DNA from 2 places in the Enterococcus olivae genome. Region 1 is predicted to be linked to the other one. Evidence: a T-box and tRNA genes for the amino acid it is inferred to sense, from the RefSeq annotation. Region 1 holds a T-box; the other holds one or more tRNA genes.
The links. A T-box is a leader RNA that pairs with one kind of tRNA and senses whether it is charged. The one in region 1 lies ahead of leuS (leucine--tRNA ligase), so its partner is inferred to be a tRNA-Leu.
Positions count from the first base shown of each region.

Region 2: it encodes a tRNA-Leu, which carries the amino acid that the T-box ahead of leuS (leucine--tRNA ligase) is inferred to sense. The anticodon was not compared.

Region 1 covers NZ_JBSMVT010000007.1:70,451-86,724, forward strand. Annotated here, with positions in the region: gene ACWODM_RS06700 (TIGR01212 family radical SAM protein) at 1-430, opposite strand, end outside; gene ACWODM_RS06705 (phosphatase PAP2 family protein) at 427-1,083, opposite strand; gene ACWODM_RS06710 (LysM peptidoglycan-binding domain-containing protein) at 1,356-3,605, shown strand; gene ACWODM_RS06715 (LysR family transcriptional regulator) at 3,738-4,649, shown strand; T-box leader at 4,697-4,907, shown strand; gene leuS (leucine--tRNA ligase) at 4,966-7,380, shown strand; gene ACWODM_RS06725 (LysR family transcriptional regulator) at 7,475-8,344, opposite strand; gene ACWODM_RS06730 (GNAT family N-acetyltransferase) at 8,453-8,827, shown strand; gene ACWODM_RS06735 (glycerate kinase family protein) at 9,121-10,236, shown strand; gene ACWODM_RS06740 (Ohr family peroxiredoxin) at 10,275-10,688, opposite strand; gene ACWODM_RS06745 (hypothetical protein) at 10,800-11,030, opposite strand; gene ACWODM_RS06750 (putative polysaccharide biosynthesis protein) at 11,303-12,949, shown strand; gene ACWODM_RS06755 (pseudouridine synthase) at 13,064-13,786, shown strand; gene ACWODM_RS06760 (peptidoglycan DD-metalloendopeptidase family protein) at 13,949-14,911, shown strand; gene ACWODM_RS06765 (RluA family pseudouridine synthase) at 15,039-15,893, opposite strand; gene ACWODM_RS06770 (PBP1A family penicillin-binding protein) at 16,177-16,274, shown strand, end outside.
Region 2 covers NZ_JBSMVT010000009.1:25,459-41,732, forward strand. Annotated here, with positions in the region: gene nagA (N-acetylglucosamine-6-phosphate deacetylase) at 1-171, opposite strand, end outside; gene ACWODM_RS07715 (helix-turn-helix domain-containing protein) at 250-1,080, opposite strand; gene ACWODM_RS07720 (DUF2187 domain-containing protein) at 1,211-1,390, shown strand; gene ACWODM_RS07725 (pyridoxal phosphate-dependent aminotransferase) at 1,443-2,660, opposite strand; tRNA gene ACWODM_RS07730 (tRNA-Leu) at 2,842-2,923, opposite strand; gene ACWODM_RS07735 (GNAT family N-acetyltransferase) at 3,079-3,465, opposite strand; gene ACWODM_RS07740 (hypothetical protein) at 3,559-4,305, opposite strand; gene ACWODM_RS07745 (glycoside hydrolase family 13 protein) at 4,417-6,285, opposite strand; gene ACWODM_RS07750 (glycogen/starch/alpha-glucan phosphorylase) at 6,266-8,704, opposite strand; gene glgA (glycogen synthase GlgA) at 8,786-10,216, opposite strand; gene glgD (glucose-1-phosphate adenylyltransferase subunit GlgD) at 10,220-11,359, opposite strand; gene ACWODM_RS07765 (glucose-1-phosphate adenylyltransferase) at 11,349-12,491, opposite strand; gene glgB (1,4-alpha-glucan branching protein GlgB) at 12,488-14,440, opposite strand; gene ACWODM_RS07775 (DUF1803 domain-containing protein) at 14,996-15,793, opposite strand; gene ACWODM_RS07780 (manganese-dependent inorganic pyrophosphatase) at 15,864-16,274, opposite strand, start outside.

The DNA.
Region 1 (16,274 bases):
CAGCCAGATATTCTACAACGTCGTCCGGTAGACAGTCAGGGCGTGTACCAATCGACAAACCGACCACGCCAGGCAAATGGATCACTTGTTCAAAGCGTTCTTTGATTTCTTTCAAAGGAGCGTGTGTATTGGTAAAGTTTTGAAAATAGACGATATAACGATCGACTGTCGGCCATTTTTTATGCATTCGTTGGATTTCTTTTTCAAATTGGATAGGCAGAGGATCTTCCGGTGCTAAGATCATGTCTCCAGAACCGGAAACACTGCAAAAGGTACAGCCGCCATGCGCGACAGTCCCATCACGGTTGGGGCAGTCAAAGCCACCATCGATCACGAGCTTGAAAATTTTGCCGCCAAATTGCTGTCTCAAGGCATAGTTCCAAGAATGGTATCGTTTGTTTTTGTCTTCTGCATAAATGAATGAGGTCATTTTTTCTTCCTCTCCTTAACTTTGTTTGCTTGTAAAATATTTTTTTGAAACAGCGGATAAGTGAATAAAAGCCACGTCAAGCTCAATGAAAAGCCGCCGAGGATATCACTTGGAAAGTGGACCCCCAAATAAATCCGGCTAATCCCGATTAAAAGGATCAAACTAGCAAGAAGAACCTGCAGGATTCTCTGGACTGTCGGGTTTTTAATCAAGAATGGAATCAAACAGATCAAGGTTCCATAAAAGACCATGCTTGCTGCGGAGTGTCCGCTGGGAAAGCTAAAGCTGTGTTCCGTAACGAGGTGCTCTAGTGTCGGGCGTTCTCGCATAAAGACGAGCTTGATTGCTGGATTGGCGATTCCAGCGATCCCAATGACTCCTGAAGAAAACCAGATAGCTTCAACGCGTCGTTTGCCATAAAGCAAAAGGAGAAGAACCACCAAGAACAACAGGATGATTGTAAGAGGATTCGCAAGTCTTGTGACCTGTAGAAAAAAAGGACTCCAGCTAGGATACAGCTGTCGAACAGCCTGCGTCACGGTCTCATCGAAGGGTAGAAGCCAGCTAGGATAAAATTTAACGGAGAAGCCTAAAAAAGCCAATATAACCAGTGAAAGACTTCCCAGTATTCGTGTGTAATTTTTATTATTCATGAGGACTCCTTTAGCAATTCTATTTATGGAAACCATTATAGCACAGCTCGTTCTGTATTGAAGTTTTAGTCACAAAGTTGCAACATTCAAAAAGAGCGAGAGGTGGTGAAAAGACAGGGAAATGAAGCCTGGCTTCATGTTGAGAAAAGCGTGCAAAAAACTTCATGTTACAGAGATTTTACAAATGTTGAAAAGGGCTGTTTAAACTTTTATTAAGAATTAAATCCGTGTATAATTAATCTATCATTCTATAATCATTTGGAGGTAAAAAAATGGGAAAGACTTTGTCGAGAAAAGAACGCAGAAAATTAGAGCAACAGACTGCTTTACAACGTCAAATGAAAAAAAGCGCGGCCATCTTAGGTACGACTGTGACTGCGGTTTCTGCGGTTACGCCCTTGTTCCCTTTGGTCGATGTTCAGGCGGATAATGTTTCTGGCGCAGTTGCTTCGTATTCCTCCCCGGCACAATTTATTGAACAGATCGCAAATTACGCGAAACCCGTAGCAGACAGCAATGATTTGTATGCTTCTGTGATGATCGCGCAAGCAATTATTGAAAGTGGTTGGGGTCAAAGTTTATTGTCCAAAGCCCCTTATCATAATTTATTTGGTATTAAAGGCAATTATAACGGTCAGACGGTCTACATGAACACCCAAGAATTTGTAAATGGCCGATACGTGACGATGAAAGAACCATTTAGAAAATATCCATCTTTCCAAGAATCGTTTAGCGACAACGCACGCACGTTGAGAACCGTTTCCTTCCAGTCAGGTGTGTATTATTATGCGGGAGCTTGGAAGAGCAACACCTCTTCTTATCGTGATGCCACAGCCTGGTTGACAGGTCGCTATGCAACGGATCCAAACTACAATACGACATTGAACCGTGTGATCGAAAATTACAATTTGACTCGTTTTGATTCACCAGCTTCAGGAAATTCTGGTGGTATGATCAATACGAATACTGGTGGTGGCGGGAGTACATCTACTCCGACAACCGGTACTGGATCAACCTATACGGTCAAATCAGGAGATACTTTGTCAGCGATCGGCGCGCGTTATGGCGTAACAGTTAGCCAACTACAAAGCTGGAACAATATCAGCGGTCATTTGATTTATGTGGGACAAACGTTAAAAGTGAGCCAAAGCGGTGGTTCAAGCAGTACGGGTAATTCTAACAGCTCAAGTTCTTCAAACAATACGAACAATTCGTCCAACAGTTCAAATCAAAACAAAGGCACGACCTATACAATCAAATCAGGGGATACCTTGTCGGCAATCGGCGCGCGTTATGGTGTGACTGTTAGCCAATTACAAAGCTGGAACAATATTAGTGGTCATCTGATTTATGTGGGACAAACGTTAAAAGTGAGCCAAAGTGGTGGTTCAAGCAGTAGCAATAATTCAAGTAGCTCAAACAGTTCAAGTAATACGAACAATTCGTCAAGTAGTTCAAATCAAAACAAAGGCACGACGTACACGATCAAATCAGGGGATACTTTGTCGGCAATTGGTGCGCGTTATGGTGTAACTGTTAGCCAATTACAAAGCTGGAATAATATCAGCGGTCATTTGATCTATGTCGGACAAACGCTAAAAGTCAGTCAAAGTGGTGGTTCGAGCAGTACGGGTAATTCTAACAGCTCAAACAACTCAAGTAATACGAACAATTCGTCAAACAACACGAACCAAAACAAAGGCACGACGTACACGATCAAATCAGGAGATACTTTGTCGGCAATTGGTGCGCGTTATGGCGTAACTGTTAGCCAACTACAAAGCTGGAACAATATCAGCGGTCATTTGATCTATGTAGGGCAAACGCTAAAAGTGAGTCAAAGTGGTAGTTCGAGCAGTACGGGTAATTCTAATAGCTCGAACAATTCAAGTAGCTCAAGTAATACGAACAATTCGTCAAACAGCTCTAACCAAAACAAAGGCACATCTTACACAGTCAAAAATGGAGATACTTTATCAGCAATTGGTTCACGCTATGGCGTAACAGTTAGCCAACTACAAAGTTGGAACAATATCAGCGGTTATTTGATTTATGTAGGGCAAACGCTAAAAGTGAGTCAAAGTGGTAGCTCAAGTAATACGAGCAATTCTAACAGCTCGAGTTCTTCAAGCAGTTCAAGTAACTCAAGCAATACAAGCAGCTCAACAAGCAATACTAGTCAAAATAACAGCGGATCAACTTACACAGTTAAAGCTGGAGATACACTTTCAGGGATCGCCAGCAAAAATGGTGTGTCAATCAGCCAATTACGCAGCTGGAACAATATCAGTGGCGATTTGATTTTGGTTGGTCAAAAGCTGAAAACAAGCCAAAGCGGTAGTAGTGCGAGCAACACATCCAGTACTACACAACAAAATGCCAGTAAACAGTATCAAGTAAAACAGGGAGACAGTTTATGGCAGATCGCGCAATCTCACAATACCTCTGTTAGCCAACTACGTTCATTGAATAATCTCAATTCAGATACGATCTATGTTGGACAAACATTGAAAGTTAGCTAAAAACTAATCATTTACCGTAACTCTCATAAGAAAGTTACGGTATTTTTTGATTTTACTCAGAAAAAGATTGACCAACGGATAAACTTTTTCGTACTATAGAAAATAAAATCGTCTGGACAGGAGGAGGAACATTTGAATATACAACAAATGCGTTATGTTGCTGCTATTGCTAACAATGGTAGTTTTAGAGAAGCCGCAAAAAAACTTTATATTTCCCAACCAAGTTTGTCGCATGCAATCAAAGAACTGGAAAAAGAACTGGATGTTCAATTGTTTGAACGTACCAGACAAGGTGCGTCCTTAACTTCGGAGGGCATGGATTTCTTTCAATACACGCAGCCGATCTTAGCACAGGTGGAGCTTCTAGAAAACCGTTATCTGGCAAACGAGCAGCATGAGAAGCATTTTTCGATCTCTAGTCAGCACTACGATTTTCTTTCGATCATCATGAGTCAACTGATTCACGAATTTCAGGATTACAATGACTTTCGAATTTTTGAGAGTACCACGCTGAATGTCATCAAAGATGTGGAGCAGTACCGAAGTGAGATCGGTATCTTACTCTTTAATGAATCCAATCAGGCAGGGCTGAGTCGATTATTGGAAAATGGCGAACTGGAATATGAGATCTTAACGACCTTCCAGACACACATTTTTATGCGACGAGGGCATCCACTAGCCAAACAGTCTGTGATCCATTTGGACGATCTGCATGACTATGCCCAAGTACGTTTCACGCAGGAAACCAATAATTATACCTATTTTGCTGAGGATTTGATCGATTTTCCAGGAATCTCTCAGGTGATCCATACGAGTGATCGGGCAACCTTGACAGGGATTCTACAAGGCACGGATGCCTATGGTTCTGGTTCTGGTTTGGTTGAAGATCCCAAAAGCCAAGGGATCGTGTTGATTCCACTGGCGGATTCACCGGAAAATAAAATGGTCATGATCAAGAAGAAAAAACGCAAGATCTCAGGGATCGGCGAAGTGTTCCTGACAAAATTGCGCCAATATTTTGAAGAATTTCCACAATCTAAATAAATAAATTGAATTCAAAGAGCTTTTTTGATAGTATGTATTCAATGAATCGACTCACGTTTGAAAAGGAGTAGTAGATCGCGTTCTGTTTTTAGAGAGTACATGGCTGGTGAGAATGTACAGAGAACCGTTTGAACTCGCCTTTGAGTGATTGTTTTTCTGAAAGAAAGTAGGAAAGACACGGTGACGACCGTTACAGCGTTCGAGGCTGGATATCCAGCGAAAATAGGTGGTACCACGTTAGTTAATTACGTCCTATAAGAGGCTTTATTTGTGCTTCTTATAGGATTTTTTTATTTATTTTAAGGAGGAGACAGTGGTGAATTACAATCACAAGGAAGTTGAAAAAAAATGGCAAAAATATTGGGCCAAACACAATACCTTCAACACATTTGACAAAGAAGGAAAACCAAAATTTTACGCATTAGACATGTTCCCCTATCCATCTGGACAAGGTTTGCATGTGGGGCATCCGGAGGGCTACACCGCGACCGATATCTTGTCTCGTTTCAAACGTAGTCAAGGATACAATGTGTTGCATCCGATGGGCTGGGATGCTTTTGGCTTGCCAGCAGAACAATACGCACTAGATACTGGGAATGATCCAGCGGAATTTACCAAGAAAAATATTGAGACATTTCGTCGTCAGATCAATTCACTAGGTTTCAGCTATGATTGGAATCGTGAGATCAATACGACTGATCCAGACTACTATAAATGGACACAATGGATCTTTACGAAGCTGTATGAGCATGGGCTAGCTTATGAAGCAGAAGTTCCAGTCAACTGGGTCCCAGAATTGGGAACCGTGATTGCAAATGAAGAAGTGATTGACGGCAAGAGTGAACGTGGGGGTTACGATGTTGTCCGCAAACCGATGCGTCAATGGATGTTGAAAATCACTGCTTATGCTGATCGTTTGCTGGATGATTTGGATGATTTGGATTGGCCTGAAAGCATCAAAGACATGCAACGCAACTGGATCGGACGTTCTGTCGGTGCCAACGTGACCTTCAAGGTAGCGGAAACAGACAAAGACTTTACGGTGTTCACAACTCGTCCAGATACCTTGTTTGGTGCGACTTATGCAGTTTTGGCACCCGAACTGGAGCTAGTTCAAGAAATTACTACACCTGAACAAAAAGCAGCAGTTGAAGCTTACGTCGATATGGCTTCGAAAAAATCTGATTTGAACCGTACCGACTTGTCGAAAGAAAAAACAGGGGTCTTCACAGGCGCTTACGCGATCAATCCAGTCAACGGGAAAGAAATCCCGATCTGGATCGCCGACTATGTCTTGGCAACTTACGGAACTGGCGCAATCATGGCGGTTCCTGCCCATGACGAACGTGACTATGAGTTTGCCAAAACATTTGATTTGGAGATCATCCCAGTTCTTGAAGGCGGCAATGTCGAAGAAGCAGCCTATACAGAAGATGGTTTGCACATCAATTCAGACTTTTTGGATGGCTTGAATAAAGAAGACGCGATCGAGAATATTGTTGCCTGGCTGGAAGAAAAAGCAGTTGGTCAAAAAGAAATCAGTTATCGTTTGCGCGACTGGTTGTTCTCTCGTCAGCGTTATTGGGGAGAACCGATCCCAGTGATCCATTGGGAAGATGGCACAACAACGACTGTTCCCGAAGCCGAGCTGCCATTGCGTTTGCCACAGACAGACGACATTCGCCCAAGTGGTACAGGGGAATCTCCATTGGCGAATATTGATGAATGGGTCAATGTTGTTGATCCAGAAACAGGGAAAAAAGGACGCCGAGAAACCAATACGATGCCACAATGGGCTGGAAGCTCATGGTATTTCCTAAGATTTATCGATCCTCACAACAAAAACGAATTGGCAAGTTATGAAAAACTAGAGCGCTGGTTGCCGGTAGATATTTATATCGGTGGTGCAGAGCACGCGGTTCTACACTTGTTGTATGCGCGTTTCTGGCATAAATTCTTGTATGATATTGGTGTGGTTCCAACGAAAGAACCTTTCCAAAAATTGTACAACCAAGGGATGATCTTGGGAGAAAACAACGAGAAGATGTCGAAATCACGTGGCAATGTAGTCAATCCAGATGATGTGGTGAGTAAATACGGCGCCGATACCTTGCGTTTGTATGAAATGTTCATGGGTCCATTGGATGCATCGATTGCTTGGAGTGAGAATGGACTGGAAGGAAGCCGGAAATTCTTGGATCGCGTGTGGCGTTTGATCGTGGATGAAAATGGCAAAATGCGTGACCGGATCACGACCTTCAATGATGGTAAACTAACAAAAGTCTACAATCAAACCGTGAAAAAAGTAACGGAAGATTTCGAGCAGCTGCACTTTAACACAGCGATCTCTCAAATGATGGTTTTTGTTAATGATGCTTATAAAGCAGATGCGTTGCCTTACGAATATATCGAAGGATTTATTCAACTATTGGCACCGATCGCTCCGCACTTTGGTGAAGAGTTGTGGGAAATCGTTGGCAATGAAGAGGGAATTTCTTACACTGAATGGCCAGCTTATGATGAAGCTGCCCTAGTCGAAGATGAAGTGGAGATCGTTCTTCAAGTCAACGGAAAAGTACGTACGAAAATCAACGTACCTGCGCAAGCAAGCCGTGAAGAAATGGAAGAAATTGCCAAGAGCAATGAGATCATCCAAGGAAGCATCGATGGAAAAACGATTCGCAAAGTCATTGCTGTACCAGGTAAACTGGTCAATATCGTTGCGAACTAAGAAAGAACAGCAAACACCTTTCCAAGTAAAAATGGAAAGGTGTTTTTTTGATAGTATAAAAAATGGAGATTACCTAGGTATTCCCTAGATAGTTTTAATCGAGTTCTTCATAATTTTCCAATAAAAATTCAATAAATTGTTGACTGGCAAAGGATAGATTTTCTTTTTTCTTGCAAGCGACTGAAAGGTGACTGTGCAAGGCAGGAGAGATCGGTCGGCTAATGATCTCATAGCTATGATCAGCCAAGGCTGGCTGTGGCAGTAAGCCAACCCCTAAACCTAGCTCAACTATCGGCAAAAGAAGAGAAGGATCATTTACCTGATATTTGATTCTGCGACTGTCAAACTGCCCATTGAAGGATTCCAAGATTTCGTTGAAAGGTCCCTGATCTAAAACAACTAGCGTTTCTTCTTTTAACTGCTTCAATTCGATGACCGAGTGTTTCCCTAGGGAATGATTTTTCGGAAGCACTGCGCAAAATGGGTGACTAATATAGGTACTGGTCTCTAGATTTGCTGCTGCACGGGATGGAAGTAAACCCAAGTCGAGACTTTCCGTTTCGATCCACTTAGCAACAGAGCGATAACTGCCTTTTTTTATGATAAATTGGATGTTAGGATAGAGCTCTTGGAAATCCTTGATCATAGAGGCGAACCATCGGGCAGATTCACCTGAAGTGATGCCAATTCTAACTGTTCCTGCATTCAATTTTTTGATGTGAGAGATTCGAGCATCCAAGGCCTGTCTTTTTTCAATGATCTCTTCAATCAAAGGAAGCAGATCACGACCATCTTTTTTTAATCGAATCCCTGAACGAGAGCGCACTAGAAGCTGAATGTCCAGTTCATTCTCTAAGCGGTGGATGATTTGACTGATGGCAGATTGACTGTAGCCTAATTCTTCGGCTGCAAGGGTAAAGCTGCCCGTTTCGATTACTTTTTGAAGAATTAAAAATTTATCCAATGTATCACCTTACCTTATAGTAGTATTAATAAGATTGGTTTCACTTATCTAAAAATGGGACGTATACTTAAAGTAAGAAGTCAGAAACTTCAGGAATGGGGGATATTTATGAAAATTATTCAAATCGACAAGAAACATCCCGAATTACTCGAAGAAGAAACTGCAACACTAGAACAACTTAGCGATGACTTGGCACAACGTCCGATCGTCTATGTAGCAATGAAAAACAACAAAGTAGTTGCGACTTGTACGGTTGAACCGGAAGACAAAAAATGGAAGATTTTACGACTTGACAAGAATGAAAGTTTTCAAGGGAATGGCGTAGGGGACAAAGTTTTGTCAGAATGTATGGACTATGCGGTAAAAAATCAAGCAAAGGAATTGATCTTACTTGAAAAAGGGGCTTCAAGACCAGCTATGAAAATCAAGAATGGCTGCGTGGTCTGCATGAGTTATTTTATGATCAATAATTCTTTTGAATAGTCTTGTGAAAAAAATCAAGAATGCCACCAATTTTAAAAAAAAACTATGAAAAATCGATTAGAGTAACAACAGAATAAGCATGCTTGTTGATTCACTATTTTAGGATGAAACGTGTACTTTGTCAATTGAGATAAGGTATACGTTTTTTATATTTAGAAGAAATAGACTTATTTACTGTTTCGTCAATCAGCCGACTAGTCGTCGTTTGAGTCATAAAAGTTTCACGAGTAACAGTGAGTAAGAATCTCTTGTGGTGGGGTATAATAGAAGAAAAGCGAGAAAGGTCGGATATTATGAAAGTATTGTCGATCATTGATTCTTTTAAGAGCTGTGCCAGCTCTGAGGAATTGAATCAAGCGGTTTTGTCGGATTTGCCGGCAGCTATTTGGACAGAGAAAATCAATGTTCCGATTGCGGATGGCGGCGAAGGCACAATGGCAGCCATCTATGCAGCCCTTGATGGTGAATGGATCACCGTCAAAACTCAGGATCCTTTAGGAAAAGAACTGGAAGCTGACTACTTGTTGACAACGATCGATGGTAACAAAGCGGCAATCATTGAATCTGCAGCATTTATCGGTATCCATCTGAATAAACCTTCTGATGAGGCCGTTCGTCAGGCTTCTTCCTATGGGTTGGGTCTGGTGATCAAGGATGCTTTGGCACGAAAGGTCGATCAAATATATGTGTCGCTTGGCGGTAGCGGTACATCAGATGGTGGATTGGGATTGTTGGCAGCGCTAGGTGCAGACCTCAAGCCATCGGATAAAGGAAATCCACTGCTAGCAGCCGAGTCATTATCGCTTTCTTCCCTAGATGAAGGCTTACGAGAGGTACAGTTGTTTGCGCTGGCAGATGTCACGAATCCTTATACGGGTGACAAGGGTTTTGCAAAGATCTTTGCCCCGCAAAAAGGCGCCTCTGAAGAAACAGTAGTCGAGCTGGAAAAGCAAGCGAAAAAAATCGCGAAACAGATCCAAAAGGACTATCAATTGGAGTTGGATAAGGTTTCTGGTGCAGGAGCGGCCGGCGGATTGGGCGGAGCAATCAAGCTAATAGATGGAGAAATCGTTCCGGGTTTTCCAACGATTCAGGAAATGATTGGTTTGGATGAGCTGCTGAAGGGAGCGGATCTGGTCTTCACAGGTGAAGGTCAGATGGATGCGCAAACCGAACAGGGAAAGGTTCCTTTTGGAGTAGCAAAAGCCGCGGCTGAGAAAAATATTCCTGTGATCGGTCTTTGTGGCAGTCGTCAAACCACCCTAGGTGAGCTAGAGCAATTGATGCTGGGTGTTTTTAGTATCCAACAAGGACCAATTTCTTTGGAAGAGGCGATGGAGAAAACAAGGACATTAAAGAATATTCGACTGTTAGCGGCGGATCTTAGTCGTGTCTTCAATAAGCAATAAAAAAAGATGTTTCGCCGAAGCGAAACATCTTTTTGCGTTTATTCTTCTGCTTCGAAAGTAACTTCGACATTGCCTTTGATTGCTTTAGAGTAAGGACAAATATCATCGGTTTCTTTCATATAGTTCAATGTTTGCTCTTTAGACAAGCCTTCGATCTTACCAATCAAATGGACAGCCAAGTGCAAGGTTGTAAAATCAGGTAGGTCTCCTAACAAAGTAACTTCTGCACGTATCGAGCGAGGAAGATCTCCATGTCCGTCACGTTCTAATGGGAAAATCAGAGCACCGTTAAAGCAAGCTGAAAATCCTGCTGCAAATAATTCTTCAGGGTTTGTATAGCCTTCTTTTTTAGTACCGGTTGTTTTTACTTCTAAATGACCACTTAACGACTTGCTTACGCCTTCACGACCACCTTCGTTGATAACAGTTGAAACACCCATTTTTTTACTCATACATCTACACCCTTTCGTTTTATTATCTACTTTTACTATAGTACAAAAAACGAAGAATGAACAATGAAGTGCTTTGAAAAGACAAAAGAAAACGACATCCGGAGACGTCGTTTATTTCTTTGTATTCGCCAGACCAAAAAATAGCGTGATCGTTGCAATGATTGGGATAAACAAGACAAGCACAAAACCGAAAGGAACGGTAGAACGTGCGTACATGTGAGAAGCATCTGATAAGCCGATGATCCCTAATACAGTCAGCAGTTTCCAACCTAGTAGGCAGACGATCATGCCCATTAATCCCATGCTCGTATAAAATGTAAGTTTTTTTTGTTTAGTAGACATGCAACCAAGCTCCCTCTAATTTTAAATTCAATTCATTATACTAGAAATTTGCTGTAAGAAAATGAATGTTTTCATAAAGTAAAATTTGTAACATTTTTGTTACAAATCATTTGTCGAAGTTGCTCAGGCTATGATGGGATTGAGATCACACAAGAGCGCTTTCTGTTGCATGATTGTTAAATCCATGTAACGAAATAAAAAAATAGATTGCGACAAAGCTCATTTCCCATTAAAATAGGAATTACGTATGAAAGAAGATGGAGAAAAACTGAATGATAAATAATACAAAACAAACAGAAGTAGAACTGACCAACGAGGATAAGATGGCTCGCGGCTCTGCTTGGATGACGATCGGGAATATCGGTTCTCGACTGCTAGGCGTTATTTACATATTACCTTGGTATTACTGGCTAGGTGAAAACGGGGAAGTCGGGAATGCCTTGTTCAATATTGGCTACACCGTCTATGCCTTGTTCATTATGATCGCCACTGCTGGAATTCCTTCAGCGATCGCCAAACAAGTCGCCTTCCATAACTCCAGACAAGAGTACAAAACAAGTCAGCACTTGTTCACACGATCCTTGCAGGTCATGGCAGTCTTTGGGGTGATCAGTGCGCTGGTCATGTATTTTATGGCCCCTTTCTTGGCCAATGTTTCTCGGGGAGGAACAGACTTGATCCCCTCACTGCGCTCTTTGAGTGTCGCGCTTCTTGTGATTCCTGTCATGAGTGTGATCCGTGGCTATTTTCAAGGGATTCAGAATGTCGCGCCCTTCGCAATTTCTCAACTTGTTGAACAAATTGCGCGTGTCGTTTACATACTGATCGCGACTTTCTCGATCATGCGACTTGGTAGTGGTGATTACGTCGCTGCGGTGACTCAATCGACTTTCGGCGCCTTTATTGGGGCACTTGCCGGACTGGCGGTTCTGATCTATTATTTCCGAAAAGAAAAAATCAAGATGGATATCCTGGCTGAACGCAGTGTGGAAACGGTCGAGATCAATGCTGTAGGACTATTGCTAACGACAATCAAAGAAGCAATCCCATTCATTATTCTCGGTTCAGGAATCACAATTTACAAGCTATGGGATCAATTTACCTTTGTTCGGGTCATGAGTGGCTTTACCGAATACTCTCAAAGACAGCTAATCTCGCTGATGGCCTTGTTCAACGGAAATCCGGATAAGCTATCAATGGTTGTTATTGGCTTAGCGACTTCTATGGCGATCGTGGGCTTGCCCTTAGTCACAGAAGCTTATGCTAAAAAGGATGCTGCTGGTCTGGCGCGCTTAGTCAGCAACAACCTGCAGCTGTATATGTTTGTCATGATGCCCGCCACCTTTGGCATGATTCTACTGGCCTATCCATTGAATACCTTGTTCTATAATCCAAACCAATTGGGTGCCAATCTGTTAGTTGTGGTTTGTTTGTCAGGACTGGTCCAAGGCTTGTTCATGGTGACATCAGTCATGCTACAGGGATTGTACGAAAATAAATCTGCACTGGTCTTCTTTTTGATTGGTTTACTCGTGAAGATCTTGACCCAGTCAATGAGTATTCACTTGCTGGAATCTTATGGTCCGATCCTTTCAACGACATTAGGTTTAGGAGTGACCTGCTATTTGAATGTACGCAAGATCCACAAACGAACCCGCTTCAATCCGAATCTGACCTTCAAACGTACCGTATTGATTACTTTGATGACACTGGTCATGATGGTTTTTGCAGGGATCAGCAAAGGGATCTTCGGTTTGATGTTGAGCCAAGAAAGTAAGTTCCAGTCATTTCTTTTGATTTTACTGGTGGCAGCAGTTGGCGGCTTCATCTATATCTATATGGCACTGAAAATCCGCTTGGCTGACAAATTACTTGGCTCAGGAATGGCGCGTTTTAGAAGAACATTGCGAATCAAATAAACAAAAGAATTCGGAGGAGTACTTCTTCCGAATTCTTTCTATATGTAAAAGAAAGTTATCAGCTAGTATCAGGCTGATGAGTCAAGAAGAATCGAAGAAGGTGGAGAAAAAAAGATGCGTTTAGATAAGTACTTGGCAGATATGAATTTAGGTTCTCGCAAAGAAGTCAAAGGCTTGATCAAAAAAGGCTGGGTCACAGTCAATGGTGAGGTCATCAAATCAGATAAATTCCAAGTAAAGGAAATCGAAGATCAGGTGTTTTTGGATGGCGAGGAAGTGGTTTATCAAAAAGATTTCTACTATTTGCTAAACAAGCCGGCGGGAGTAATCTCTGCTACCGTGGATGATTATGAAGAGACCGTATTGGATTTGTTTGACGATGAGTCTTATCGGGAGGATCTATTTCCGGTAGGGAGGTTGGATAAGGACACAGAAGGTTTGCTAGTCATCACGAATGACGGCGCACTGGCGCATCGGTTGCTTTCACCGAAGCGTCATGTAGAAAAAGAATATTATGCAGAAGTATCTGGGATCTTAACCGAAAAAGACCAGGAGCGCTTTGCAGAAGGCTTGACGATCGATGGGGGAGAAGAGTGTCTGCCGGCTACTTTGTCGATCACTGCAGTCGATGAAGCTTCAGAGAGCTGTAGCATCCATTTGATTCTGCATGAAGGCAAGTTCCATCAAGTCAAACGGATGGTTCAGGCTGTCGGGAAAGAAGTGACTTATTTGAAACGAATCCGTATGGGCGGTCTACAATTGGATGAGTCACTAGCTTATGGAGAGTACCGTTCCTTGACGCCTGAAGAAGTCCAGTTATTGGAGAAGCGAGCATAAGCTTTCCTTTTTACGTAATAATTGTCATAAACGACTTCAAAAATGAAAATATTTGTAAAAAATCAATAATTTCGCAACTAAATTGTTAAACCTCTGTTATTGTTCCGTAGACAAAACGTGTTAAAGTGTCTATCGGCCCAAAAAAACAGAGGAGCGTTTTAATTGAAAATCAAATCATTATTTCTTGTTGCAGTCGGTGCCCTTGTCTTGTTGCCACATACGGTAGGAGCTTCTGAAATAGAAGAACAGATCAAGGAAACTACATCGGTGATCACGATGATCGAAGAGCAACAAACAACAGCAAGTCAGGAACAAGTAACTATCGAAGAGCAATTAACAGTATTGACTGAAACGATAAAGAAGACACAAGCAGAAATCCAGAAACTAGAAGTATCGAAGAGAGAACAAGAAGCGACGATCGAAACACAGCTGGGAAATGTCGCCTTTACAAGCGTCAATCAGATCCAACAATCAGGTCCGGCACAGATTGGTCAACAATTGCGAATGGCATCGGCTAACAATAGTCACCGCAACGAACTGTTGCAGGAGCTTCAAGAAACAACCGATGCACTAGAAGAACAGCAAGTAACACTTCGGGAAGCAACAGAAGAACTAGACACCTTGCAAGAACGTCAGCAAACTTTGACCAAAGAAGATCAGGAATTGTCTGAGCGTTTGATGGAAGAAGAAGAGAAGCTAGTCGACCTGAAGGAACAGGAAAAAATTGAAAAAAGAGGCTTTGCCATGCCTTTAGAGGGTCCGATTACAATCAGCAGTCGATTTGGTTTCCGCAATGATCCGACAGGAGTTTCAGGAACTCAGCACAATGGGATCGATTTTACTGGTCCCATGGGTCAACCGATCTTGGCAGCCCGCAATGGTGTAGTTGTGGAAGCCGCATTTGGATCAGGTCAAGGTAATTGTGTCATTTTACAACACGACAATGGTTATTATTCTTATTACATGCATCTTACTGAAATCTCTGTGAGTGTCGGTCAAACAGTGACTGTCGGAGAACAAGTAGGAACAATGGGAACGACGGGTACTTCCACTGGTGTCCATCTACATTTCGGTTTGAGCACCAGCTTGTGGAGCAACTACGTGGACCCAGCAGGTTTATTGTGATTATAGAAAAAAAGAAGAAGTTTGTGATCTACGCTAACTAATGAAAATTGAGAAACCCTATGAAATCAATGTTTTTGAAACAAATTTCATAGGGTATTTTCTTTGTCTAGCGTCTTTACCCAATTTTTTACCACAACCCCGGCAAAGCGGTCACAGTTAATTTTTCCTGAGTAAATGGATGGATCAGATACATCTCACAAGCGTGTAGTAGCAGACGCTTGCCTTTTTTGTTTTGGTACAATGGATCGCCAACGATTGGATGTCCGATACTTGCCAGGTGGACACGAATTTGATGGGTACGTCCGGTATCCAACACACAGTAGACTTGGCTAGTTTTTGGAAAAGTTGCGTGGACAGTCAGATGTGTCGTTGCGGCTTTTCCTTTGCGTTCGTCGATGACACGTTTCCGACGATCATGACGGTCCCGGCCGATTTTTTTATGGATTGTCTGATCTTGAGTGATTTTTCCATGGACGACAGCTTGATAGCGACGATAAATTTTCTTTTGTTCCAGTAAGCGACCCAAGATCGGTAAGACTAATGGATTTTTAGCGAACAAAATCACGCCACTGGTTTCTTTGTCTAGGCGGTGGACGACATAGGCTCGCTGTTCTTTTTCTTTCAGATAGGCAGCAAGATCGTTGAGTAGAGTCCCCGTTTCTTCGGGTTGGTTCGGATGTGTCTTGATTCCTTCGGGCTTATTGACAATGATCAAATGCTCGTCTTCATAGAGCAGCTGAATCTTGTTTTTATTGCCGAAACGTACGGACTGATAGCTATAGTCAGATTCTTCAAGCTGTAGAGTGATGGTATCGCCAGCTGCAACATTTTGATGGAACATCGCTTGTTCATCGTTGATCCATACAAATTTACGGATGCGTAAAAAATGACGGACCTTTCGTGGAACGAGCCATTCTTTTTCCAGTAGCTCACGTAGTGTCATCGTCGGTTGACTACTGGGTAAAGTGATTGAATACTTCATCATTGGATGCTCCTTTCGTTAGAATTATATCATCTTTCGTTACAATTTCCAGTTGCTTTTACCTAGAAACGCGTTACTGTATGAAGCTGACTTCACCTCATTTTTCGCATACCCTCCTGCTATCTTTAGATTTTTTTAAGGAAAAAATAAACAATTCCTTGTATTTCAATGCTAAAATAGGCAAGGTTAAGTGTCTCTGTTTTAAAATAGAGACAAAGTTACGTCTATAGTCGTATTTTTTTCAAAATAAAATATGCTACACTTGCTTAGAGGAGGGGAATCGATGGACTTTCAGCGCATTTTCCAAACAATAAAAAAATATGTGTCTGCTTTTTGGCAATGGATGAAACCCTATCTTTTACGGTTTCATCAGTGGCGTAA
Region 2 (16,274 bases), on a different contig from region 1:
GTCAACTAACCCCGGCGCAATCCATTTGTCAGAATGATCGATCAGCGTTACTTCTTCCTCTGGTAAATTTGAAAAATATTCACCGAATTTTCCATCAACAATCTCTAAGTATCCAGGACCTTTGACCCCTGATTTCAAGAAAAATTTCGTTGCGCTTACAAATGTTCTCATTTGTCTCTCTCCTCTATGTCTTTTCTAATTTAAAATTACTCTTAATTAGAAAAAATGTCAAGAAAGGTCTACACCATTTCAGCGGATTTTTTGGATACAATGAGACAGATCCATGTATTCCTTTGCTTCTTCCACCAGCCCTATTCTCTTACAAATCTTTCCACACAAAGAAAACAACTCTTCTAAATAATAATAGCTACTCCGCTGCTGTGCCCAAAGAATCCCTTGTTCTGCCACCTCTAAAGCTTTCTCATCTTCTTCGATTCCAAAAAGAAAACTGCCAAAATTATAAAAGACCTTGCTCAATTCAAAACGCATTGATTCAATTGGTAAAGACTGAAGCGATGCATAGGCTAGATTTAAATAATGGGTCGCCTGCTCATTGTTACCGGCACTACCAAAAACACGACCTAAACAGCTCATTAATTGAATCTCAATCGCTGAAACATTGTTCTTTCCTTTGGTGTACGTATAAGAAAGCCCTTTTTTCAGAGATTGAATCGCCGCATCGTGAGCATCATACAAAAAAAATTCACAGCTTCCTAAATAATAATAATACAATTGAAGATCCGTATCCAAATACAAATGCTCGGTCAAAGAGGAACTCTCCAGAAGCTGTTCCATTTGCTGATAATTTTGATGAATCAAATGGTAGTGGATTCTCAGAAATAAGGCATTGATTTGCTGGATCTCACTTGGCTGTGAGTAAAGCAGCTTATCCATCGTAATATTTAATCGCTGACAGATCTGTTGCAAGACGATCACATTCGGAACTTCAATCCCATTTTCAATCCGACTGAGGACACTTTGCGCACAGATTCCCTGAGACAACATTTTTTGAGTCATGTTTTGTTCTTTACGAATTTTTTTGATGGTTTCTCCAAAATTTATTTCCTGTAAAACGTCCATTTTTTATTCTCCTAAAATATGCGAATTCGCATTTCACTTTTTGTACATTTTAACACATAATGTAACAAAGGAAAATTCCAATCTATAGAGATGTTCGGGATTTCCTATAGGTTAGAACGGAGTGACAAGCATGGAAACGAAGACAAACGTAACATTTAAGTGGGAAGATCTGACTCTTTTTGGATTTATCGAACGAGAATACGAAAATTCATTTCTCATACAAGTCAACGAACCTTCCAAAGAAATTATGGACAAATTTAGCGGTCGCATGATCGTCAGTAAAAAGAAATGTGAAATACTAGCTAGTTAATTGCTACAATCAAAAACGGAGAAACCTTTAAACATTGGTTTCTCCGTTTTTTTTATTTTTGTTTGTAAGTAGCTAAAAATTCCTGCATTTTCGTTGCGGTCAGTTTTAGATCTTCCATATTCGGCAAATAGACGATTCTAAAGTGATCCGGTTCCTGCCAATTAAACCCACCACCATGAACCAACAGAATATGGTGCTCATGTAGGAAGTCTAGCACGAATTTCTCATCATCCAAAATGTTAAATCGCTTCGTATCGATTTTAGGGAAGATATAAAATGCCGCTTTCGGTTTGACTGCCGATAGCCCAGGAATCTCATTGATCGCATTGTAGATGAATTCTCTTTGCTCGTATACTCTGCCACCTGGAAGCATCAATTCGTCCATGCTTTGATGACCGCCTAATGCGGTTTGGACGATCTGCTGAGACAATACATTTGAACACAACCGCATAGAAGACAACATGTTCAATCCTTCAATGTATCCTTTGATACCTTTTTTCTCTCCACTTAAAACCATCCAACCTACGCGGAAACCAGCCACGCGGTGAGATTTGGACAAGCCACTGAAAGTCACCACCGGACGATCCGGTGCCAGTGTTGCAATCGGAATATGCTCATACTCGTCCATAACCAAACGATCATAGATCTCATCTGAGAAAATAATCAAATCAAATTCGCGTGCAACCTCAACGATTTGTTCTAGAATTTCTTTTGGATAAACCGCCCCCGTTGGATTATTCGGGTTGATCAATACGATCGCTTTTGTCTTAGGAGTAATTTTTGAGCGAATATCTGCTACATCAGGATTCCACTCACTCGCTTCATCACAGATATAATGAACAGGCTTTCCTCCAGCCAATGAGATCGATGCGGTCCATAAAGGATAATCCGGCATCGGAACCAATACTTCGTCCCCATTGTCGCAAAGTCCCTGCATTGACATTGTAATCAGCTCGCTCACACCATTACCTGTGTAAATATCATTGATCGTTACATTTGGAAAATTTCTTAATTGACAATATTGTTCGATTGCCTTACGTGCAGAAAAAATTCCTTTTGAATCAGAGTAACCTTCTGACTCTCTGACATTCATGATCAAATCGCGCACAATTTCATTGGGCGCTTCAAATCCGAATGTCGCAGGGTTTCCAGTATTTAATTTTAAAATACTGATTCCTTCATCCTGCATGCGATCTGCTTCTTCTAAAACAGGTCCACGTACATCATAACTAACACCTTCAAGTTTACTAGACTTTTCAAAATTTCTCATAGTCATCCTCTTTTCACTTATATACTTCCTGTGTACTTCAATGTGTTCCTTGTTTTTCTCACTTTTTTTAAGTGTTTCTATTATAGCAAATTTTCTGGAAAAACGCGCAAAAAATTTGGAGCTCTTAGTGAAAAAATAAAAAAAGCTGACATCAACAACAGTCGATATCAGCTTTCACCTATGCGGATAACGGGATTTGAACCCGTACGAGCTAAGCTCATACGCCCCTCAAGCGTACATGTCTGCCATTCCATCACATCCGCCTACAACAATAAAATTTTACTTGGAATTGAATTTTTTGTCAATATTTGCTTAAAAAATTCGCGGATTTCTCAACTATTTGTCACCATTTAAATCAACTTCGTCTAACAACACTTGACTACGAAAAGGATTTAATTATTGTCGGCCATTACCATACCTATTCGAGAATCATGACGACATACTCGTGCCCATTTTTGATGAAAGTGTTCTCGGTTTCCTTGAAAGCAAATCTTTCATAAAAACCGATTTTTGCTTTACGCGCATTCAAGAAAAAGGGTTTGCTGTACGTTTTTAAAATCTCATTCAACAGTTGCGTACCAAATCCTTTGTTTTGATAGTCTGGCAATGTGGCAAATTTTCGAATCTGACAACCGTTTTCTTCCATAAATACTGACACCACGCTGACACATTGGTCCGCATCAAAGAAACCGTAGTGATGTGCATGTTCATCTCCAGGAACCTTCACAATCTCCACGTCTTCTCCTGGATACATGGCTTTTAAGCGAATCGCATAAACAATATCTAAATCAACTGAATCAATCATCTATTTTTCTCCTGAATAATCGTTTACTCTACCACAGCAATTGCTTCTCAATATGAAAAAATAGCCTCAACAATAGCTGTTGAGGTCGTCAAATCACTTTTTGAAATAGCCTTTACTTTCTGATTCAAAGGTTTCATCTTGAATCAGACCTTCCAGCGACTGATCTAGCACCGAACGTTTTTTCTCTTTTTTTGAAGTTCGTCGATACTGGCTTCTAGTCATAGACACCTCAGAATTCGGCTGCTTAAATTTGCTAACAGCAGGATCCGTATCTTTTCGTTCTTGAAATGCTGACGGCTCAGTATCGAAAAGTAGGTAACTGTCTTTTGCCATCGCAGATTCAAGTGCTTGTTTTTCGACTTTATCAGTAGGCTCATCAGGAATCATAGAAGCTGGAATATATTTAGGAACAAAGTAAGAGCGGGTGAATTCTCCTTTTTTTCTTTGAGGAGCTACAGGTTCTGAACGTTTTTCCTTTACTTTAAAGGTACTTTGAGGAGCTGCTTCACCAAACAAATGTTTTTTTCCTGTAGAAGTAACTTCAGGCCGGTATCTTTTCGTATAATCAGGTAAATTTTTGCGGTGTTTTTTCAGTTCTTCTCTCTGCTCAATACTTTGACCCGCTTTTTCTTGACTAACACGGTGAGAGCGACGTAAAGTACGATCTTCGCCTTTATCCTCTCTGCGTGTAGGTGCTTGTCCACTTTCCTCAGTGATGATCCAGCTTTCATCATTGGAAAATGAAGAACCTTCTCTATTGGATTCTAATTTTACGCCTGCTTCATCTGAATATGCTGGAAAACGAAAATGTTTCCGTTTGATTTCTTCATATTGCGCCATAATTTTTCATTCCTTTAAATGCTGAATTTCTTCTATAATACCATAAAACATGGAATTTCTACAGACAAAAAGACAAAGCTGCTCACAGAGAAAGAGAACAGCTTTGCTCGTTTACACTTTAGTAGAACTTTGCATTTGCTTCATTAAATCAATACTTGTCTGTTTTTGCTTACTGCTGATCAGAATATAACTATTTTCAGCTAGCGTCCGATTATTTAATCGTGTACGGATTTCCTGAATCATCGGTGTTTCCTCAGCAATAAATGTTAGACTACCATTGACTGTTTTAGGATAATTCGTTGGATTCATTAGCATTGCAACATATTGATCCCCATCTCTTCTCAAAATACCAAACAAATTGTTTGTATAGAAGAAACTCAAATCTCCGTTGATCAGTACGTCGTTATCTTGGCGATACTGGATCCAACGACGACAATTATCATAAATCTCCCGATTCATACTCTTCCACGGGAAAAATTTTCGATTTTCAGGATCTTTTCGTCCTTCTAAACCAGCTTCATCCCCATAGTAAACACAGGGAATCCCTGGGAACAAGAACATGAATCCAAAGGCCAAGTCCAGTTTCTTAATGTGGCTGCCCAACATGGTCAAAATACGCTCAGTATCATGCGTCCCAATGTTGTTCAGATTGTTGTAAAAAATATCTTTAGGATAGTTTTCATACAATTTTGTTAGTGATTTAGCCACATTCTCAGGTGATTTCTGTTCATTCAATAAATCGATCGCACCGTCACGCAAGGGATAGTTCATCACACCGTGTAGATGGTCTCCCAAAATATATTTGCGGCGTACATCGTAGGATACCTTGTTCGATGCATCCTCCCAAACCTCTCCCAACAGGATTTTTTCAGGAAAACGATCGAGATTTTTACGAATACCGGCAATAAAATCATCTGGAAGCTCATCAGCAACGTCTAAACGCCAACCATCTACCCCCATTTTGTTCCACTTCGTCAAGACACTCTTTTCTTCGCCAAAGATAAACTCACGGAATTTCGGATCGTTTTTATTGATCTCCGGTAAATCTTTGATTCCCCACCAAGATTCATAGTCATGAGGATAGTCAATAAAATTGAACCATGAGAAATATTCACTGTGACGATCTCGATAAGCACCCGAGTTCGCTCCGTAAGAACCGTTGACATTAAAATACTGACTGTTTTGACCGACGTGACTGAATACACCATCAAGAATCAAATGTAAATCATTGGCATGCAGTTCATCCAACAATTCTTTAAAATCCTCTTCCGTTCCCAAAACTGGATCAATTTTAAAATAATCTGAAGTGTCATAACGATGATTACTACAGGCTTCAAAAATCGGATTTAAATAAATACCCGTGATTCCCAATTCTTTCAAATAAGGGATTTTCTTAATAATGCCTTGCAGATTCCCACCGAAGAAATCCCAACGTAGGATATCCCCTTCTGGCCCCTTAACATATAAGGGTTCATCCTCTTCTGTTGCATAAATAAAGGTATTTTCCTTAGGTGAATTGATTTTTTGATCTTTATTCCCATTACAAAAACGATCAGGAAAAATTTGATAGAAGGTTCCCTTTCGATACCAATCAGGTGTCGTTTCTTCTTTTTGGTAACAGGTAATTTGAAAGTTCCAGATTCTGTCAGTTGACGGATACTGCTGACCTTCTCCTCCCTGTTCACTGGCTCCGTAATACTCAACCTTTGTCTGACCAGCCACAGTCGAATGGACTTCAAAATGATAAAAATACAAGCCTTTCCCCTGATTAAAGAAATACTGGTAAGAATAAAAACCATTCTCTTGCTGCTGCATCATGATTCGCTGTTCAGGTTGATGATCTTTATGAATGACCAGATAAACTTGTACAATATTCTCGGCGATTACCTCCACAGATAATCGCGCGAGACCATTTTCCTTGACTGCTCCAAATGGTTGTTTATGGTAACTTTGCCAAGGATTAAATCTGATTAGAGACATTGCTTGTTCCCTCTTTTTCTGTATGAGCAAAAATCGGCTCAATTTGCCAAATATCTTCAGCGTACAGCTTCACTGTATCATCAGAAGAGAAACGTCCTGCTTTTGCAATGTTCACTAAACTGATTTTACGCCATAAGTCTTGGTTTTTGTACGTTTCGTTGATTCTTTCTTGTGCGTGGCAATAGTCAGCAAAATCACGCAGTAAGAAGTATTCGTCATTGTAACGCAACAAGGAATCAAAGATTTCTCGTCCTTCGTATTCAATGTTTGGAATCGTTCCATCAACAAACGCATTAACTACACGTCTTAAGACAGGGTCTTCATCATAAATACGTTGAGAAGAATATTCATGATTTTCATAGTATGCGTAAACTTCTTCTTCGGTCAAACCAAAGATAAAGATATTGTCATCACCGACTGCATCACGAATCTCTACATTCGCACCGTCTAAAGTAGCGACAGTTAACGCGCCGTTCAACATCAGTTTCATGTTACTGGTTCCTGAAGCTTCTTTTGATGCCAAAGAGATTTGCTCACTGACGTCTGCTGCTGGAATGATTCGTTCAGCTAGTGAAACATTGTAATTAGACAAGAAGACGATTTTCAGTTTTCCTTGAATCGATTCATCGTTGTTAACTAAATTTGCTACTTCATTGATTGCTTTGATGATCGCTTTCGCATACGTATAGCTTGGTGCAGCTTTAGCTCCAAAAATAAAGACTCGCGGATGGATGTCTACTTCTGGATTTTCTTTCAAATCAAAATACAATTTCAAAATGTGCATCAGATTCAAGAGCTGACGTTTGTAAGCGTGTAGACGTTTGATCTGTACATCAAAGATCGCATCCGGAGATACTGTGACACCCGTCGTTTCCTGTATATACTCCGCCAATTCTTCTTTCTTTTGATGTTTCGCCTCTGCCAGTTTATCCAAAACTTTTTTATCATTTTGATAATTCATCAGTAAACTCAAATCAGCAGAATCTTTACGCCATGATTTTCCAATTGCCTCATCTAAAGTATTAGACAACGGCTCATTGGCTAATTGTGACCAACGACGTTGAGCAATACCGTTTGTTTTATTGTTGAAGCGTTCAGGGTAAATCGTATAGAAATCATGTAGAACCACTGCTTTCAATAGATCTGAATGAAGCTTAGCCACTCCGTTGGTGCTATGGCTACCGATAATGGACAAATTCGCCATATGCACTTGATCCCCTTGGATGATCCGGGTACGCTGAATCAAATCTTCTGGATGAATTCCGCGCATAGAAGCTACATAACGTCGATCGATCTCTTCAATGATTTGATACATACGAGGAACGATTTGCTGCATCAAATAGATAGGCCATTTTTCCAAAGCCTCTGCCATGATCGTATGGTTGGTATAACTCATTACTTTCACTGTGATATCCCATGCTTGTTCCCAATTCACATCATGCTCATCCATTAAAATACGCATTAACTCTGGTACACATAGAGCTGGATGTGTGTCATTGATATGCACAGCTACTTGTTCACTTAGCGCATGCCAAGGTTTATTTAATTTTTGGTAATAGCGTACAATACTTTGGATCCCAGCAGAAACGAAGAAATACTCCTGCAACAAGCGAGTCATACGTCCTCTTTCATTTGAGTCATCTGGATACAAGACTGCTGTCAAATCTTCATACGCTCGGCGCTCTTCAATACTCTTATATTTTCCTTCTTCTGAAGGTGGAATCTCTACACTCCACAGACGCATCGTATTGACAATTCCGTTTTGATAACCAACCATCCCCGTATCATATGGAACCGCACGTAAGATGATTTGGTCTTCTCCAACTGGTTTCAGTTTTCCTTCTTCATTTTTTTTCATGTAAACATGTCCACCAAAATGGACATCTACTGCTTTACTTGGACGACGGATCTCCCAAACATTTCCGTTTTTCAACCACTCATCTGGTAGTTCTACTTGATAGCCATCCACAAATTGTTGTTTGAACAAACCATAGTCATAGCGAATTCCATTTCCATTTCCTGGTAAACCGCTGGATGCGATAGAATCCATGAAACAAGAAGCCAGACGACCTAAGCCACCGTTACCAAGAGCCATGTCTTTTTCAACTTCTGCCAAATCTTCCAAATCGACATTCAAATCCGCCAATGTGTCACGAACCAATTCTAATAAGCCTAAGTTCAATAAATTGCTTTTCAACATTTTTCCAGGTAAAAACTCGATGGAGAAATAGTACGCTTGTTTTTGTTCTTCCTTCAAATAATTTTTCCATGTTTCACGCCAGTTGTCATTGTAAACTGCTTTAACCAAATTCCCTAAGGTGAAAAACAGTTCGTTTGCTGAGGCATCTTCTAGTTCAAGCGCATAGCTTTCCCTTACTCGTTGCCTTAATTCTTCTTTTAAATTTTCTTTCGTTAAAATGGTCCTTACCCCCTGTTGGGAAAAACAGGCTGAAACATTGTTAAAACAACGTTTCAGTCTGCCTCCCAATAATTTTATAATTTATACTAAGCTTTTATACAAAGCAAGGTATCCTTCACAACAAGTTTCCCAGCTGAAATCCTTGGACATCGCATTATGGCACAGCGTATCCCATGCTGCTGGAGACTCATCATACAATTCAATGGCTTTCTTCAAGCATTCCATCAAATGGTAGGAAGAAAAGTCTTGGAAACCAAAACCTGTTCCTGAACCTTCAATTGGGTTGAAAGGTTCCACCGTATCCTTCAATCCGCCAATCTCATGAACGACTGGCAAAGTACCATAGCGCATAGAAACCATTTGTGACAATCCACAAGGTTCAAAAGCTGAAGGCATAAGGAAGATGTCGGCTCCTGCATACATTTTTTGTGCCAAATTCACATCAAAAGAAATACTTACAGAGCATTTCTCCGGATATCTTTCCGCAATCGACTGGAAGCGATTTTCGAACAACGGATCTCCGGTCCCTAGCAGCACGAATTGAATATCGAACTGCAAAAGATTTTCCAATTCATCCAATACTAGATGGAAACCTTTTTGATAAGTCAAGCGGCTGACCACTGCGATCAATGGTACTTCTGGTTTAGGACGAAGCCCCATTAAACGCTGCAATTCATCTTTGTTATCCGCTTTGCCAGATCGATCATCTACTGAATAATGAGCGACAAGTGCCGGATCAGTTTCCGGATCATTGATCTCATAATCGATTCCGTTTAAAATACCGCTCAGTTTGCCACTCTCCATACGCAAAATCTGATCCAATCCAGAACCAAATTCAGTGGTTTGAATTTCTTTTGCATAGGAAGGACTCACGGTGTTCACACGGTCGGAATACAGAATCCCCGCCTTCATAAAGTTCAAGGCATCCCCCATACGAACCGTTCCGTCATCGTAGCGTTCTGTCCCCATGCCGAATAGGTCAGGCAAGACCGTTTTCCCATATTGGCCTTGAAATTCAATATTATGAATCGTCAAAACAGTCCGAATCGAGCGGTAGGCTTCGATCCAGTGATATTTTTCTTTCAATAAGAAGGGAATCATCGCTGTATGATAATCATTGACATGCAAGACATCCGGAATGAAATTGATTCGTTCCATCAATTCAATGATCGCCATCTGTAAGAAGGCAAAACGTTCACCATCGTCGTAATAACCATATAAGCTTTCACGATCAAAATAATACATATTGTCGATGAAATAATAAGTCAGACCATTCATCCATAGTCTTTTCACTCCACAATACTGCTGACGCCAGCCAACAGAAATAGTAAAGTCCATCACGTCCTCTAGCTGTTCTTTGTATTGCGGAGGCATTTTTGTGAAATATGGTAAGACAACGACTGTCTCAATATCTTTCTTTACTAATTCTTTAGGTAAAGCAGCTGCTACATCTCCCAAACCACCTGTTTTGAAAAATGGTGCGCATTCCGCTGCTGCGAATAGAAGTTTCATTCTCTAACCTCCGATTATATCTTCTGTTACGTAACTACCTTTTCTAACCACTACTGGTTTATCTGCAGTACCTTCAATATGCACGCCCTCTTCAACAACAATATCTTTGTCAAGAATCGCATATTTGATCACAGCATTTGACTTGATCGTATTGGTCGGCAGAATCAATGAATCATGGACTTCTGCTCCTTCGTAAATCTTCGTTCCACGTCCAACCAAGGTATTCTCAACTTGTCCCTCTATCAAACAGCCTGTCGCAAATTGACTGTTGTTGACAACAGATGATTCAGAGTAGTAAGTTGGTACTTCATTTTTCATCTTTGTATAGACCTTTTGACTTGAGTAAAGCAATGAATTGAATTTCTGAGGATCCAGCATATCCATATTGGCACTGTAATAAGAAGGAATATCATAAATATTATTCAAGTAGCCAGTGTATTCGTAAGCATAGGTTGTCTCACCGATTCTTTCACGTAAGAAGGCTTCTACATTGCCCAAGATACCATCGGCTTGTTTTTGTTTTAAGATCTCGATCAGCTTACTTGTCTTGATAATAAATATATCCGTACTTAAGTTCACCAATTCAGCTGGTTCTGCATCTTTGGCCAAAGTCGTTTCTTCGATGACGTTGTTTTCACCCAGAGTAAGTAAGATGTCCTGTTTATAAACTTTATCTTTCGGAACTCGCTTGTAAACAACCGTCATATCATTTCCATGAGCTTGATGAATATGAAGCAATGCGCGTAAATCAATGTTTACTAAGATCTTGCTTCCCATATAAACCGCATAGTCTGATTTAGATTTTTTCAAGTAGTCGATCACCAGATCATAATAGCTGCTGTTATTGTCCCCGCGGCGGATGAAATCTTGATAAATTTGAATGAAGAAACTATTTTGGATCCCGTCTAATCCCCATTCTTTTCCTCCACCAATATGGTCGAAAACAGATTGTGTTTCTCCTTCGTTAAAGACCATGAACAATGATTTAATATTTGCATTGGCTATACTTGATAAATTAAAATCAATCAAACGATACTTACCGTCAAATGGCAAAGTAGCCAAGGGACGACGTTCTGTCAAGGGTAACAATTCATCGTAACGATGCAGATTTCCTACTAATGCGCACATTTTGTTAGTCTTCATCAATCTTCACTCCAATCACTTCAGAATATCCAACTACTGCAATCTCTTCCGAACCATCAATTTCAGCATTGTCACCGATAATGGCATCTTCCCCAATGATTGCTTTATGAATTTTTACGTTTTTACCGATCGTTGCTCCAGACATGATCACACTATCCGTGATGCTTGCCCCTTCTTTGACTTGCACATCGTCTGACAAGACACTATGATCAATATCACCTGCAATGTAGCAGCCATCAGAGATCATCGAGTTTTTGGCAGAACCTGTAGCTGTAACGAAATGTGGTGGTGAAATTGGATTTTTAGAATAGATTCTCCAACCTTTATCACGAATATCCAATTCCATGTCAGGTTTCAGGAATTCCATATTGGCTTCCCAAAGTGAATCGATCGTTCCTACATCTTTCCAATAACCTGAGAATCGATGGGCAACAACATTTTCACCACTGTCCAAATAAGCAGGAATCACATGATGACCAAAGTCATTCATTGAGCTGTCTTTAGCATTCAAGGTTTTCAAAACACTTCTCAAACGTCCCCAGTTAAAAATGTAGATTCCCATTGAAGCTAGATTGCTCTTAGGCTCTTCAGGTTTTTCTTCAAATTCAATGATGCGATCATTGTCGTCTGTATTCATGATCCCAAAGCGAGACGCCTCTTTCCAAGGAACCTCGATGACCGCTACAGACAATGAAGCGTTGTGACGTTTATGGTCATCTAGCATTTTCTCGTAGTCCATCTTGTAAATATGGTCTCCAGATAAAACTAAAACATATTGCGGATCTAATTGATCGATATAAGACATGTTTTGATAAATCGCATGCGCTGTTCCTTCAAACCATTTACTTCCCTCTGAACTGGAATAAGGCTGTAAGATCGTCGCACCAGAATTGATCCCATCTAATCCCCAACTTGCTCCATTTCCAATATGTCCATTCAGTGCCAACGGCTGATATTGTGTGACTACCCCTACATTGTTGATGCCTGAGTTTGTACAATTGCTTAATGCGAAATCGATGATCCGATATCTTCCTCCAAAAGGAACTGCGGGTTTAGCTATATTTTTTGTCAACTTTCCTAGTCGCGATCCTTGCCCTCCCGCGAGGATCATAGCTACCATTTCTGTTTTCATTGCTTCGGTGAAGTTTCCACCTTTCCCCCTTTCAACTGAGTTGCTTTTTTGATTTTTTTCTTTTCTCTTAAATTGATCTTATCTGGACGAATGATCAATGCTCCCAAAGCAGGAACAATCGTCCGAATCTGATAATCAAACTGTTTAAATGATTCCTCTACTGTTTGAGAGTCCTCGTTATGCCTTGTCCACGTGCCGCCAAACGCCTCCATTTCTGTATTGAATATTTCTTGATAAGTTCCTGGATATGGAACCCCTATAGTAAAATCATGTCGTTCAACCGGTGTTAGGTTCAAAACAACAATCAAGAAATCTTTTTTAGCTTTGCCCTTTCTGATAAACGACAAGACGGTATCATCCAGATTGTCTGCATCAATGATCTCGATCGTTTCAGGAATGTCTTCCTGCTCCCATAAAGATCGTTCGTCTGTATAGAGTTGATTCAACGTACTCGTGAAATACTGCATTTTGAGATTCATTTCATCATCGAGGTTGCCCCACTCCAACTGTTCGTCATACTTCCACTCAAGAAATTGTCCGAATTCACTACCCATAAACAGCAGTTTTTTACCTGGATGTGTCATCATGTAGGTGTACATATTTCTCAATTGGGCGAATTGTTTGTAACGATCCCCCCACATTTTATGCATCAAACTTTTCTTACCATGTACCACTTCGTCATGAGAAAACGCCAGAATATAATTTTCATCCATCATGTACATGAACGAGAAAGTCAATAACCTGAAATTGTCTCTTCTAAAAATTGGATCCATCTCGTAAAAACGCAAGACATCGTTCATCCATCCCATATTCCACTTATAGTCGAATCCCAGAGATCCATCTTCAATCAGTCCAGTAATCTTTGTTTCGGAACTACTCTCTTCGGCCATCATGATTGCTCCTGGATGAGCCAGCTTGATCACAGCATTCAACTTCTGTAGGAAATAATAACCTTCATAATTTCGATTGCCACCTTCATGATTAGGTTCCCATGGTCCCTCATCGTAATCTAGATACAGCATGCTGGAAACTGCATCAACTCGAATACCATCAATATGGTACATCTCGATCCAAAAAAGAGCACTGGAAATAAGAAAACTTTGAACTTGAGGCTTACCTAAATCAAAACAAATCGTTCCCCAACGATTGTTCTTTGCTCGATTTGGATCCTCATATTCAAAGGTTGGTGTCCCATCATAATAAGGCAATGTATCATCATTTACACAGAAATGACCTGGCACCCAATCAATAAAAACACCAATATTATCCAAATGACAAGCTTCGACAAAGTCTTGAAACTCTTTCGGACTTCCATAATAAGAAGATAAAGCAAAGTAGCCTGTCAGCTGATAACCCCAAGACATTCCCAACGGATGCTCCATCAAAGGCATAAATTCAATGTGGGTATAACCCATTTTTTTCACATATGGAATAAGTTCTTCTTTTAAATCTGCAAAGGAATAGGGTGTACCGTCAGGATGCTGTTTCCAAGAACTTGCATGCACCTCATAGATATTCAAGGGGCGTTTGCGGGTGACTGCTCGCTTTTGACGTCCTCGCCACAAACCATCCTTCCATTTTTTTTCTGGGACTGTATGCAAGACCGCAGACGTACCTGGTCGCTCTTCAAAGCGAATGGCTACCGGATCAATCTTCATTATTTCACGACCATCGGCTTGTCGGATCTTAAATTTATAAAACTCGCCTTCTGTAGGTAGTGTTGTTGAGACTTCCCAGATTCCTGACTCTTCTCGTTTTTCCATCGGCAGAGTATCTTCCCAGTCATTAAAATCACCTACAAGCCAGACTTGCTGTGCATGTGGTGCCCAGACACGAAATACATACGCTTCATCTTTTTTATGCACACCTAGTAGATGCTGCACATAAAAATTTTCTCCGGTTAAAAATTGCTGTTCTGCTGCTAAAAACTCTTTTTCTCTTGTATCCATGACAAAACTCCTAACCGTATACAGCTATAATAAATAACTAGTTATTATGATTATCAGTTAAAACAAATCATGTGAAACCCCTTTATTTACTTAGTTTCTAATACGATTATATCATATTTTTAATCTTTTAAAATAAAGATCAACAACATTATTTAAAATAACAATCGCAAATTTTTTATCTTTTTCTCAAGAAAGAAAATGTTACTTCCGAAGAAATTTTCACAATTTTACATTAAAAATGGTCTCTGTTTTTCTTGATCTTTTCATTTTGATTATCAAATCAAACATTGTTTTAACAACCTTTGTAAATATTTTCATTCAAAAAAGGAAAATAGGAAACGAAAGAACAGACTTCCTTTCCTCCTGATTTTCACAAAATTATTTTTTTTCGATCAAAAAATTGATCCCAACTCATTTGATATTTCTTTGTTAAATAACGCAAAAAAATCACACCTTCCCCCGTATATTAAATGAGATAATAACTAATACAGAAAACACTTACATTAAAATAAAATGAAAGATAAAAAAAGAAACCTCTCTAACTAGAAAGGTTTCTCATAAATTAAAATAAATAATTGTCACATTTTCTTGTTTTAAACGTTTCAAAAGCCGCGCAACGATCGTACGTCTTTCCCAAATCTCCAGCAGATCGATTTCTTCAATAAAAGGGACTGGAAACCGCTCTTTTAGAACAGGAGTGGTTAAGACAAGTGGATCCTTTTCGATCAAACCAAAAAACTTCATTGATTCAACAAAAATGGTTGGACGAATACGGCGACGCTGGTTCAAGATCTTTTCAACGACTACTTGCACTTGATCCAAATAATACTCTGAAGAAACATCCCCTATTAAGTCATACACCTCAGTATAGCGCTCTTCTTCTTCCCTACTCAACGCATCAAAGTAACAAGGCAATGTCAGATCCCACTCCTTTAAAGAGAGCGAAATGACACGCATTTCATTATTCGCCACCGTCTTTCTGTAGCAATCGTCCTCTCCTGAAAATTGATAAAAATATTCAGAAGGTTCACTTGCTAAGATTTGTTCTAAAATAGAAAAAATCTCTGTCTGTTTCTTTCCATCAAAGAAGTCAAGCAAACTATTTTCCCACTTTTCCAATACAGTTTCTTCTACACTGACAACCGGAACGGAAAGTGAATAACGTCTGTCTTTCCGTTCAACAACTCCGTTATCAATCAGCTTTTCCAAATTTTTTTCTGTTTTTGATCCCAGAACTTCCTTCAACCTTCTTAGCGTAGGAACTTCTTCCAATAGTTTTCGCAACTCGAAAAAAAAGGAACTTCTCAGTAATTTATCCAATTGCGGATCCTTAGTTTTGAATATAAATTCCATGGTTTCCTCCTATAAGAAAAACACTTCGGAAGCTCTAAAAAAGTCTTTACTTCACGAAGTGTTTTGATTTTTAGCTAAAGCTTTCTGTCAATTGAGGAACCACTTGTTTTTTACGAGAAACAACTCCCGGTAAAAAGGCACGATTGTTCTCTAAAGTTACATTAAAGGCTTTTTCAACTTTTTCTTTGTCTTCACCCACGACCAACAGTTCTGAATCGCTATCTAAAATATTTGTGACAACTAGCAAGAACAAATCGTAGCCTTGTTCCTTATTCGCTACTTTCATCGCTGCTTCAAGCTCTGATTGACGTTCAAAAACCTCTGCTAAATCTACAGTATTTACTTGACCGATACGCACGCTTTTATCCGCCATCGGAAAACTTTTCGCATCAAGATCCAGCAATGTTTCCACAGATTTATCACTTAATTTGGTTCCAGCTTTCAACATTTCCAGTCCATAGGAATCCAAATCAACGTTAGC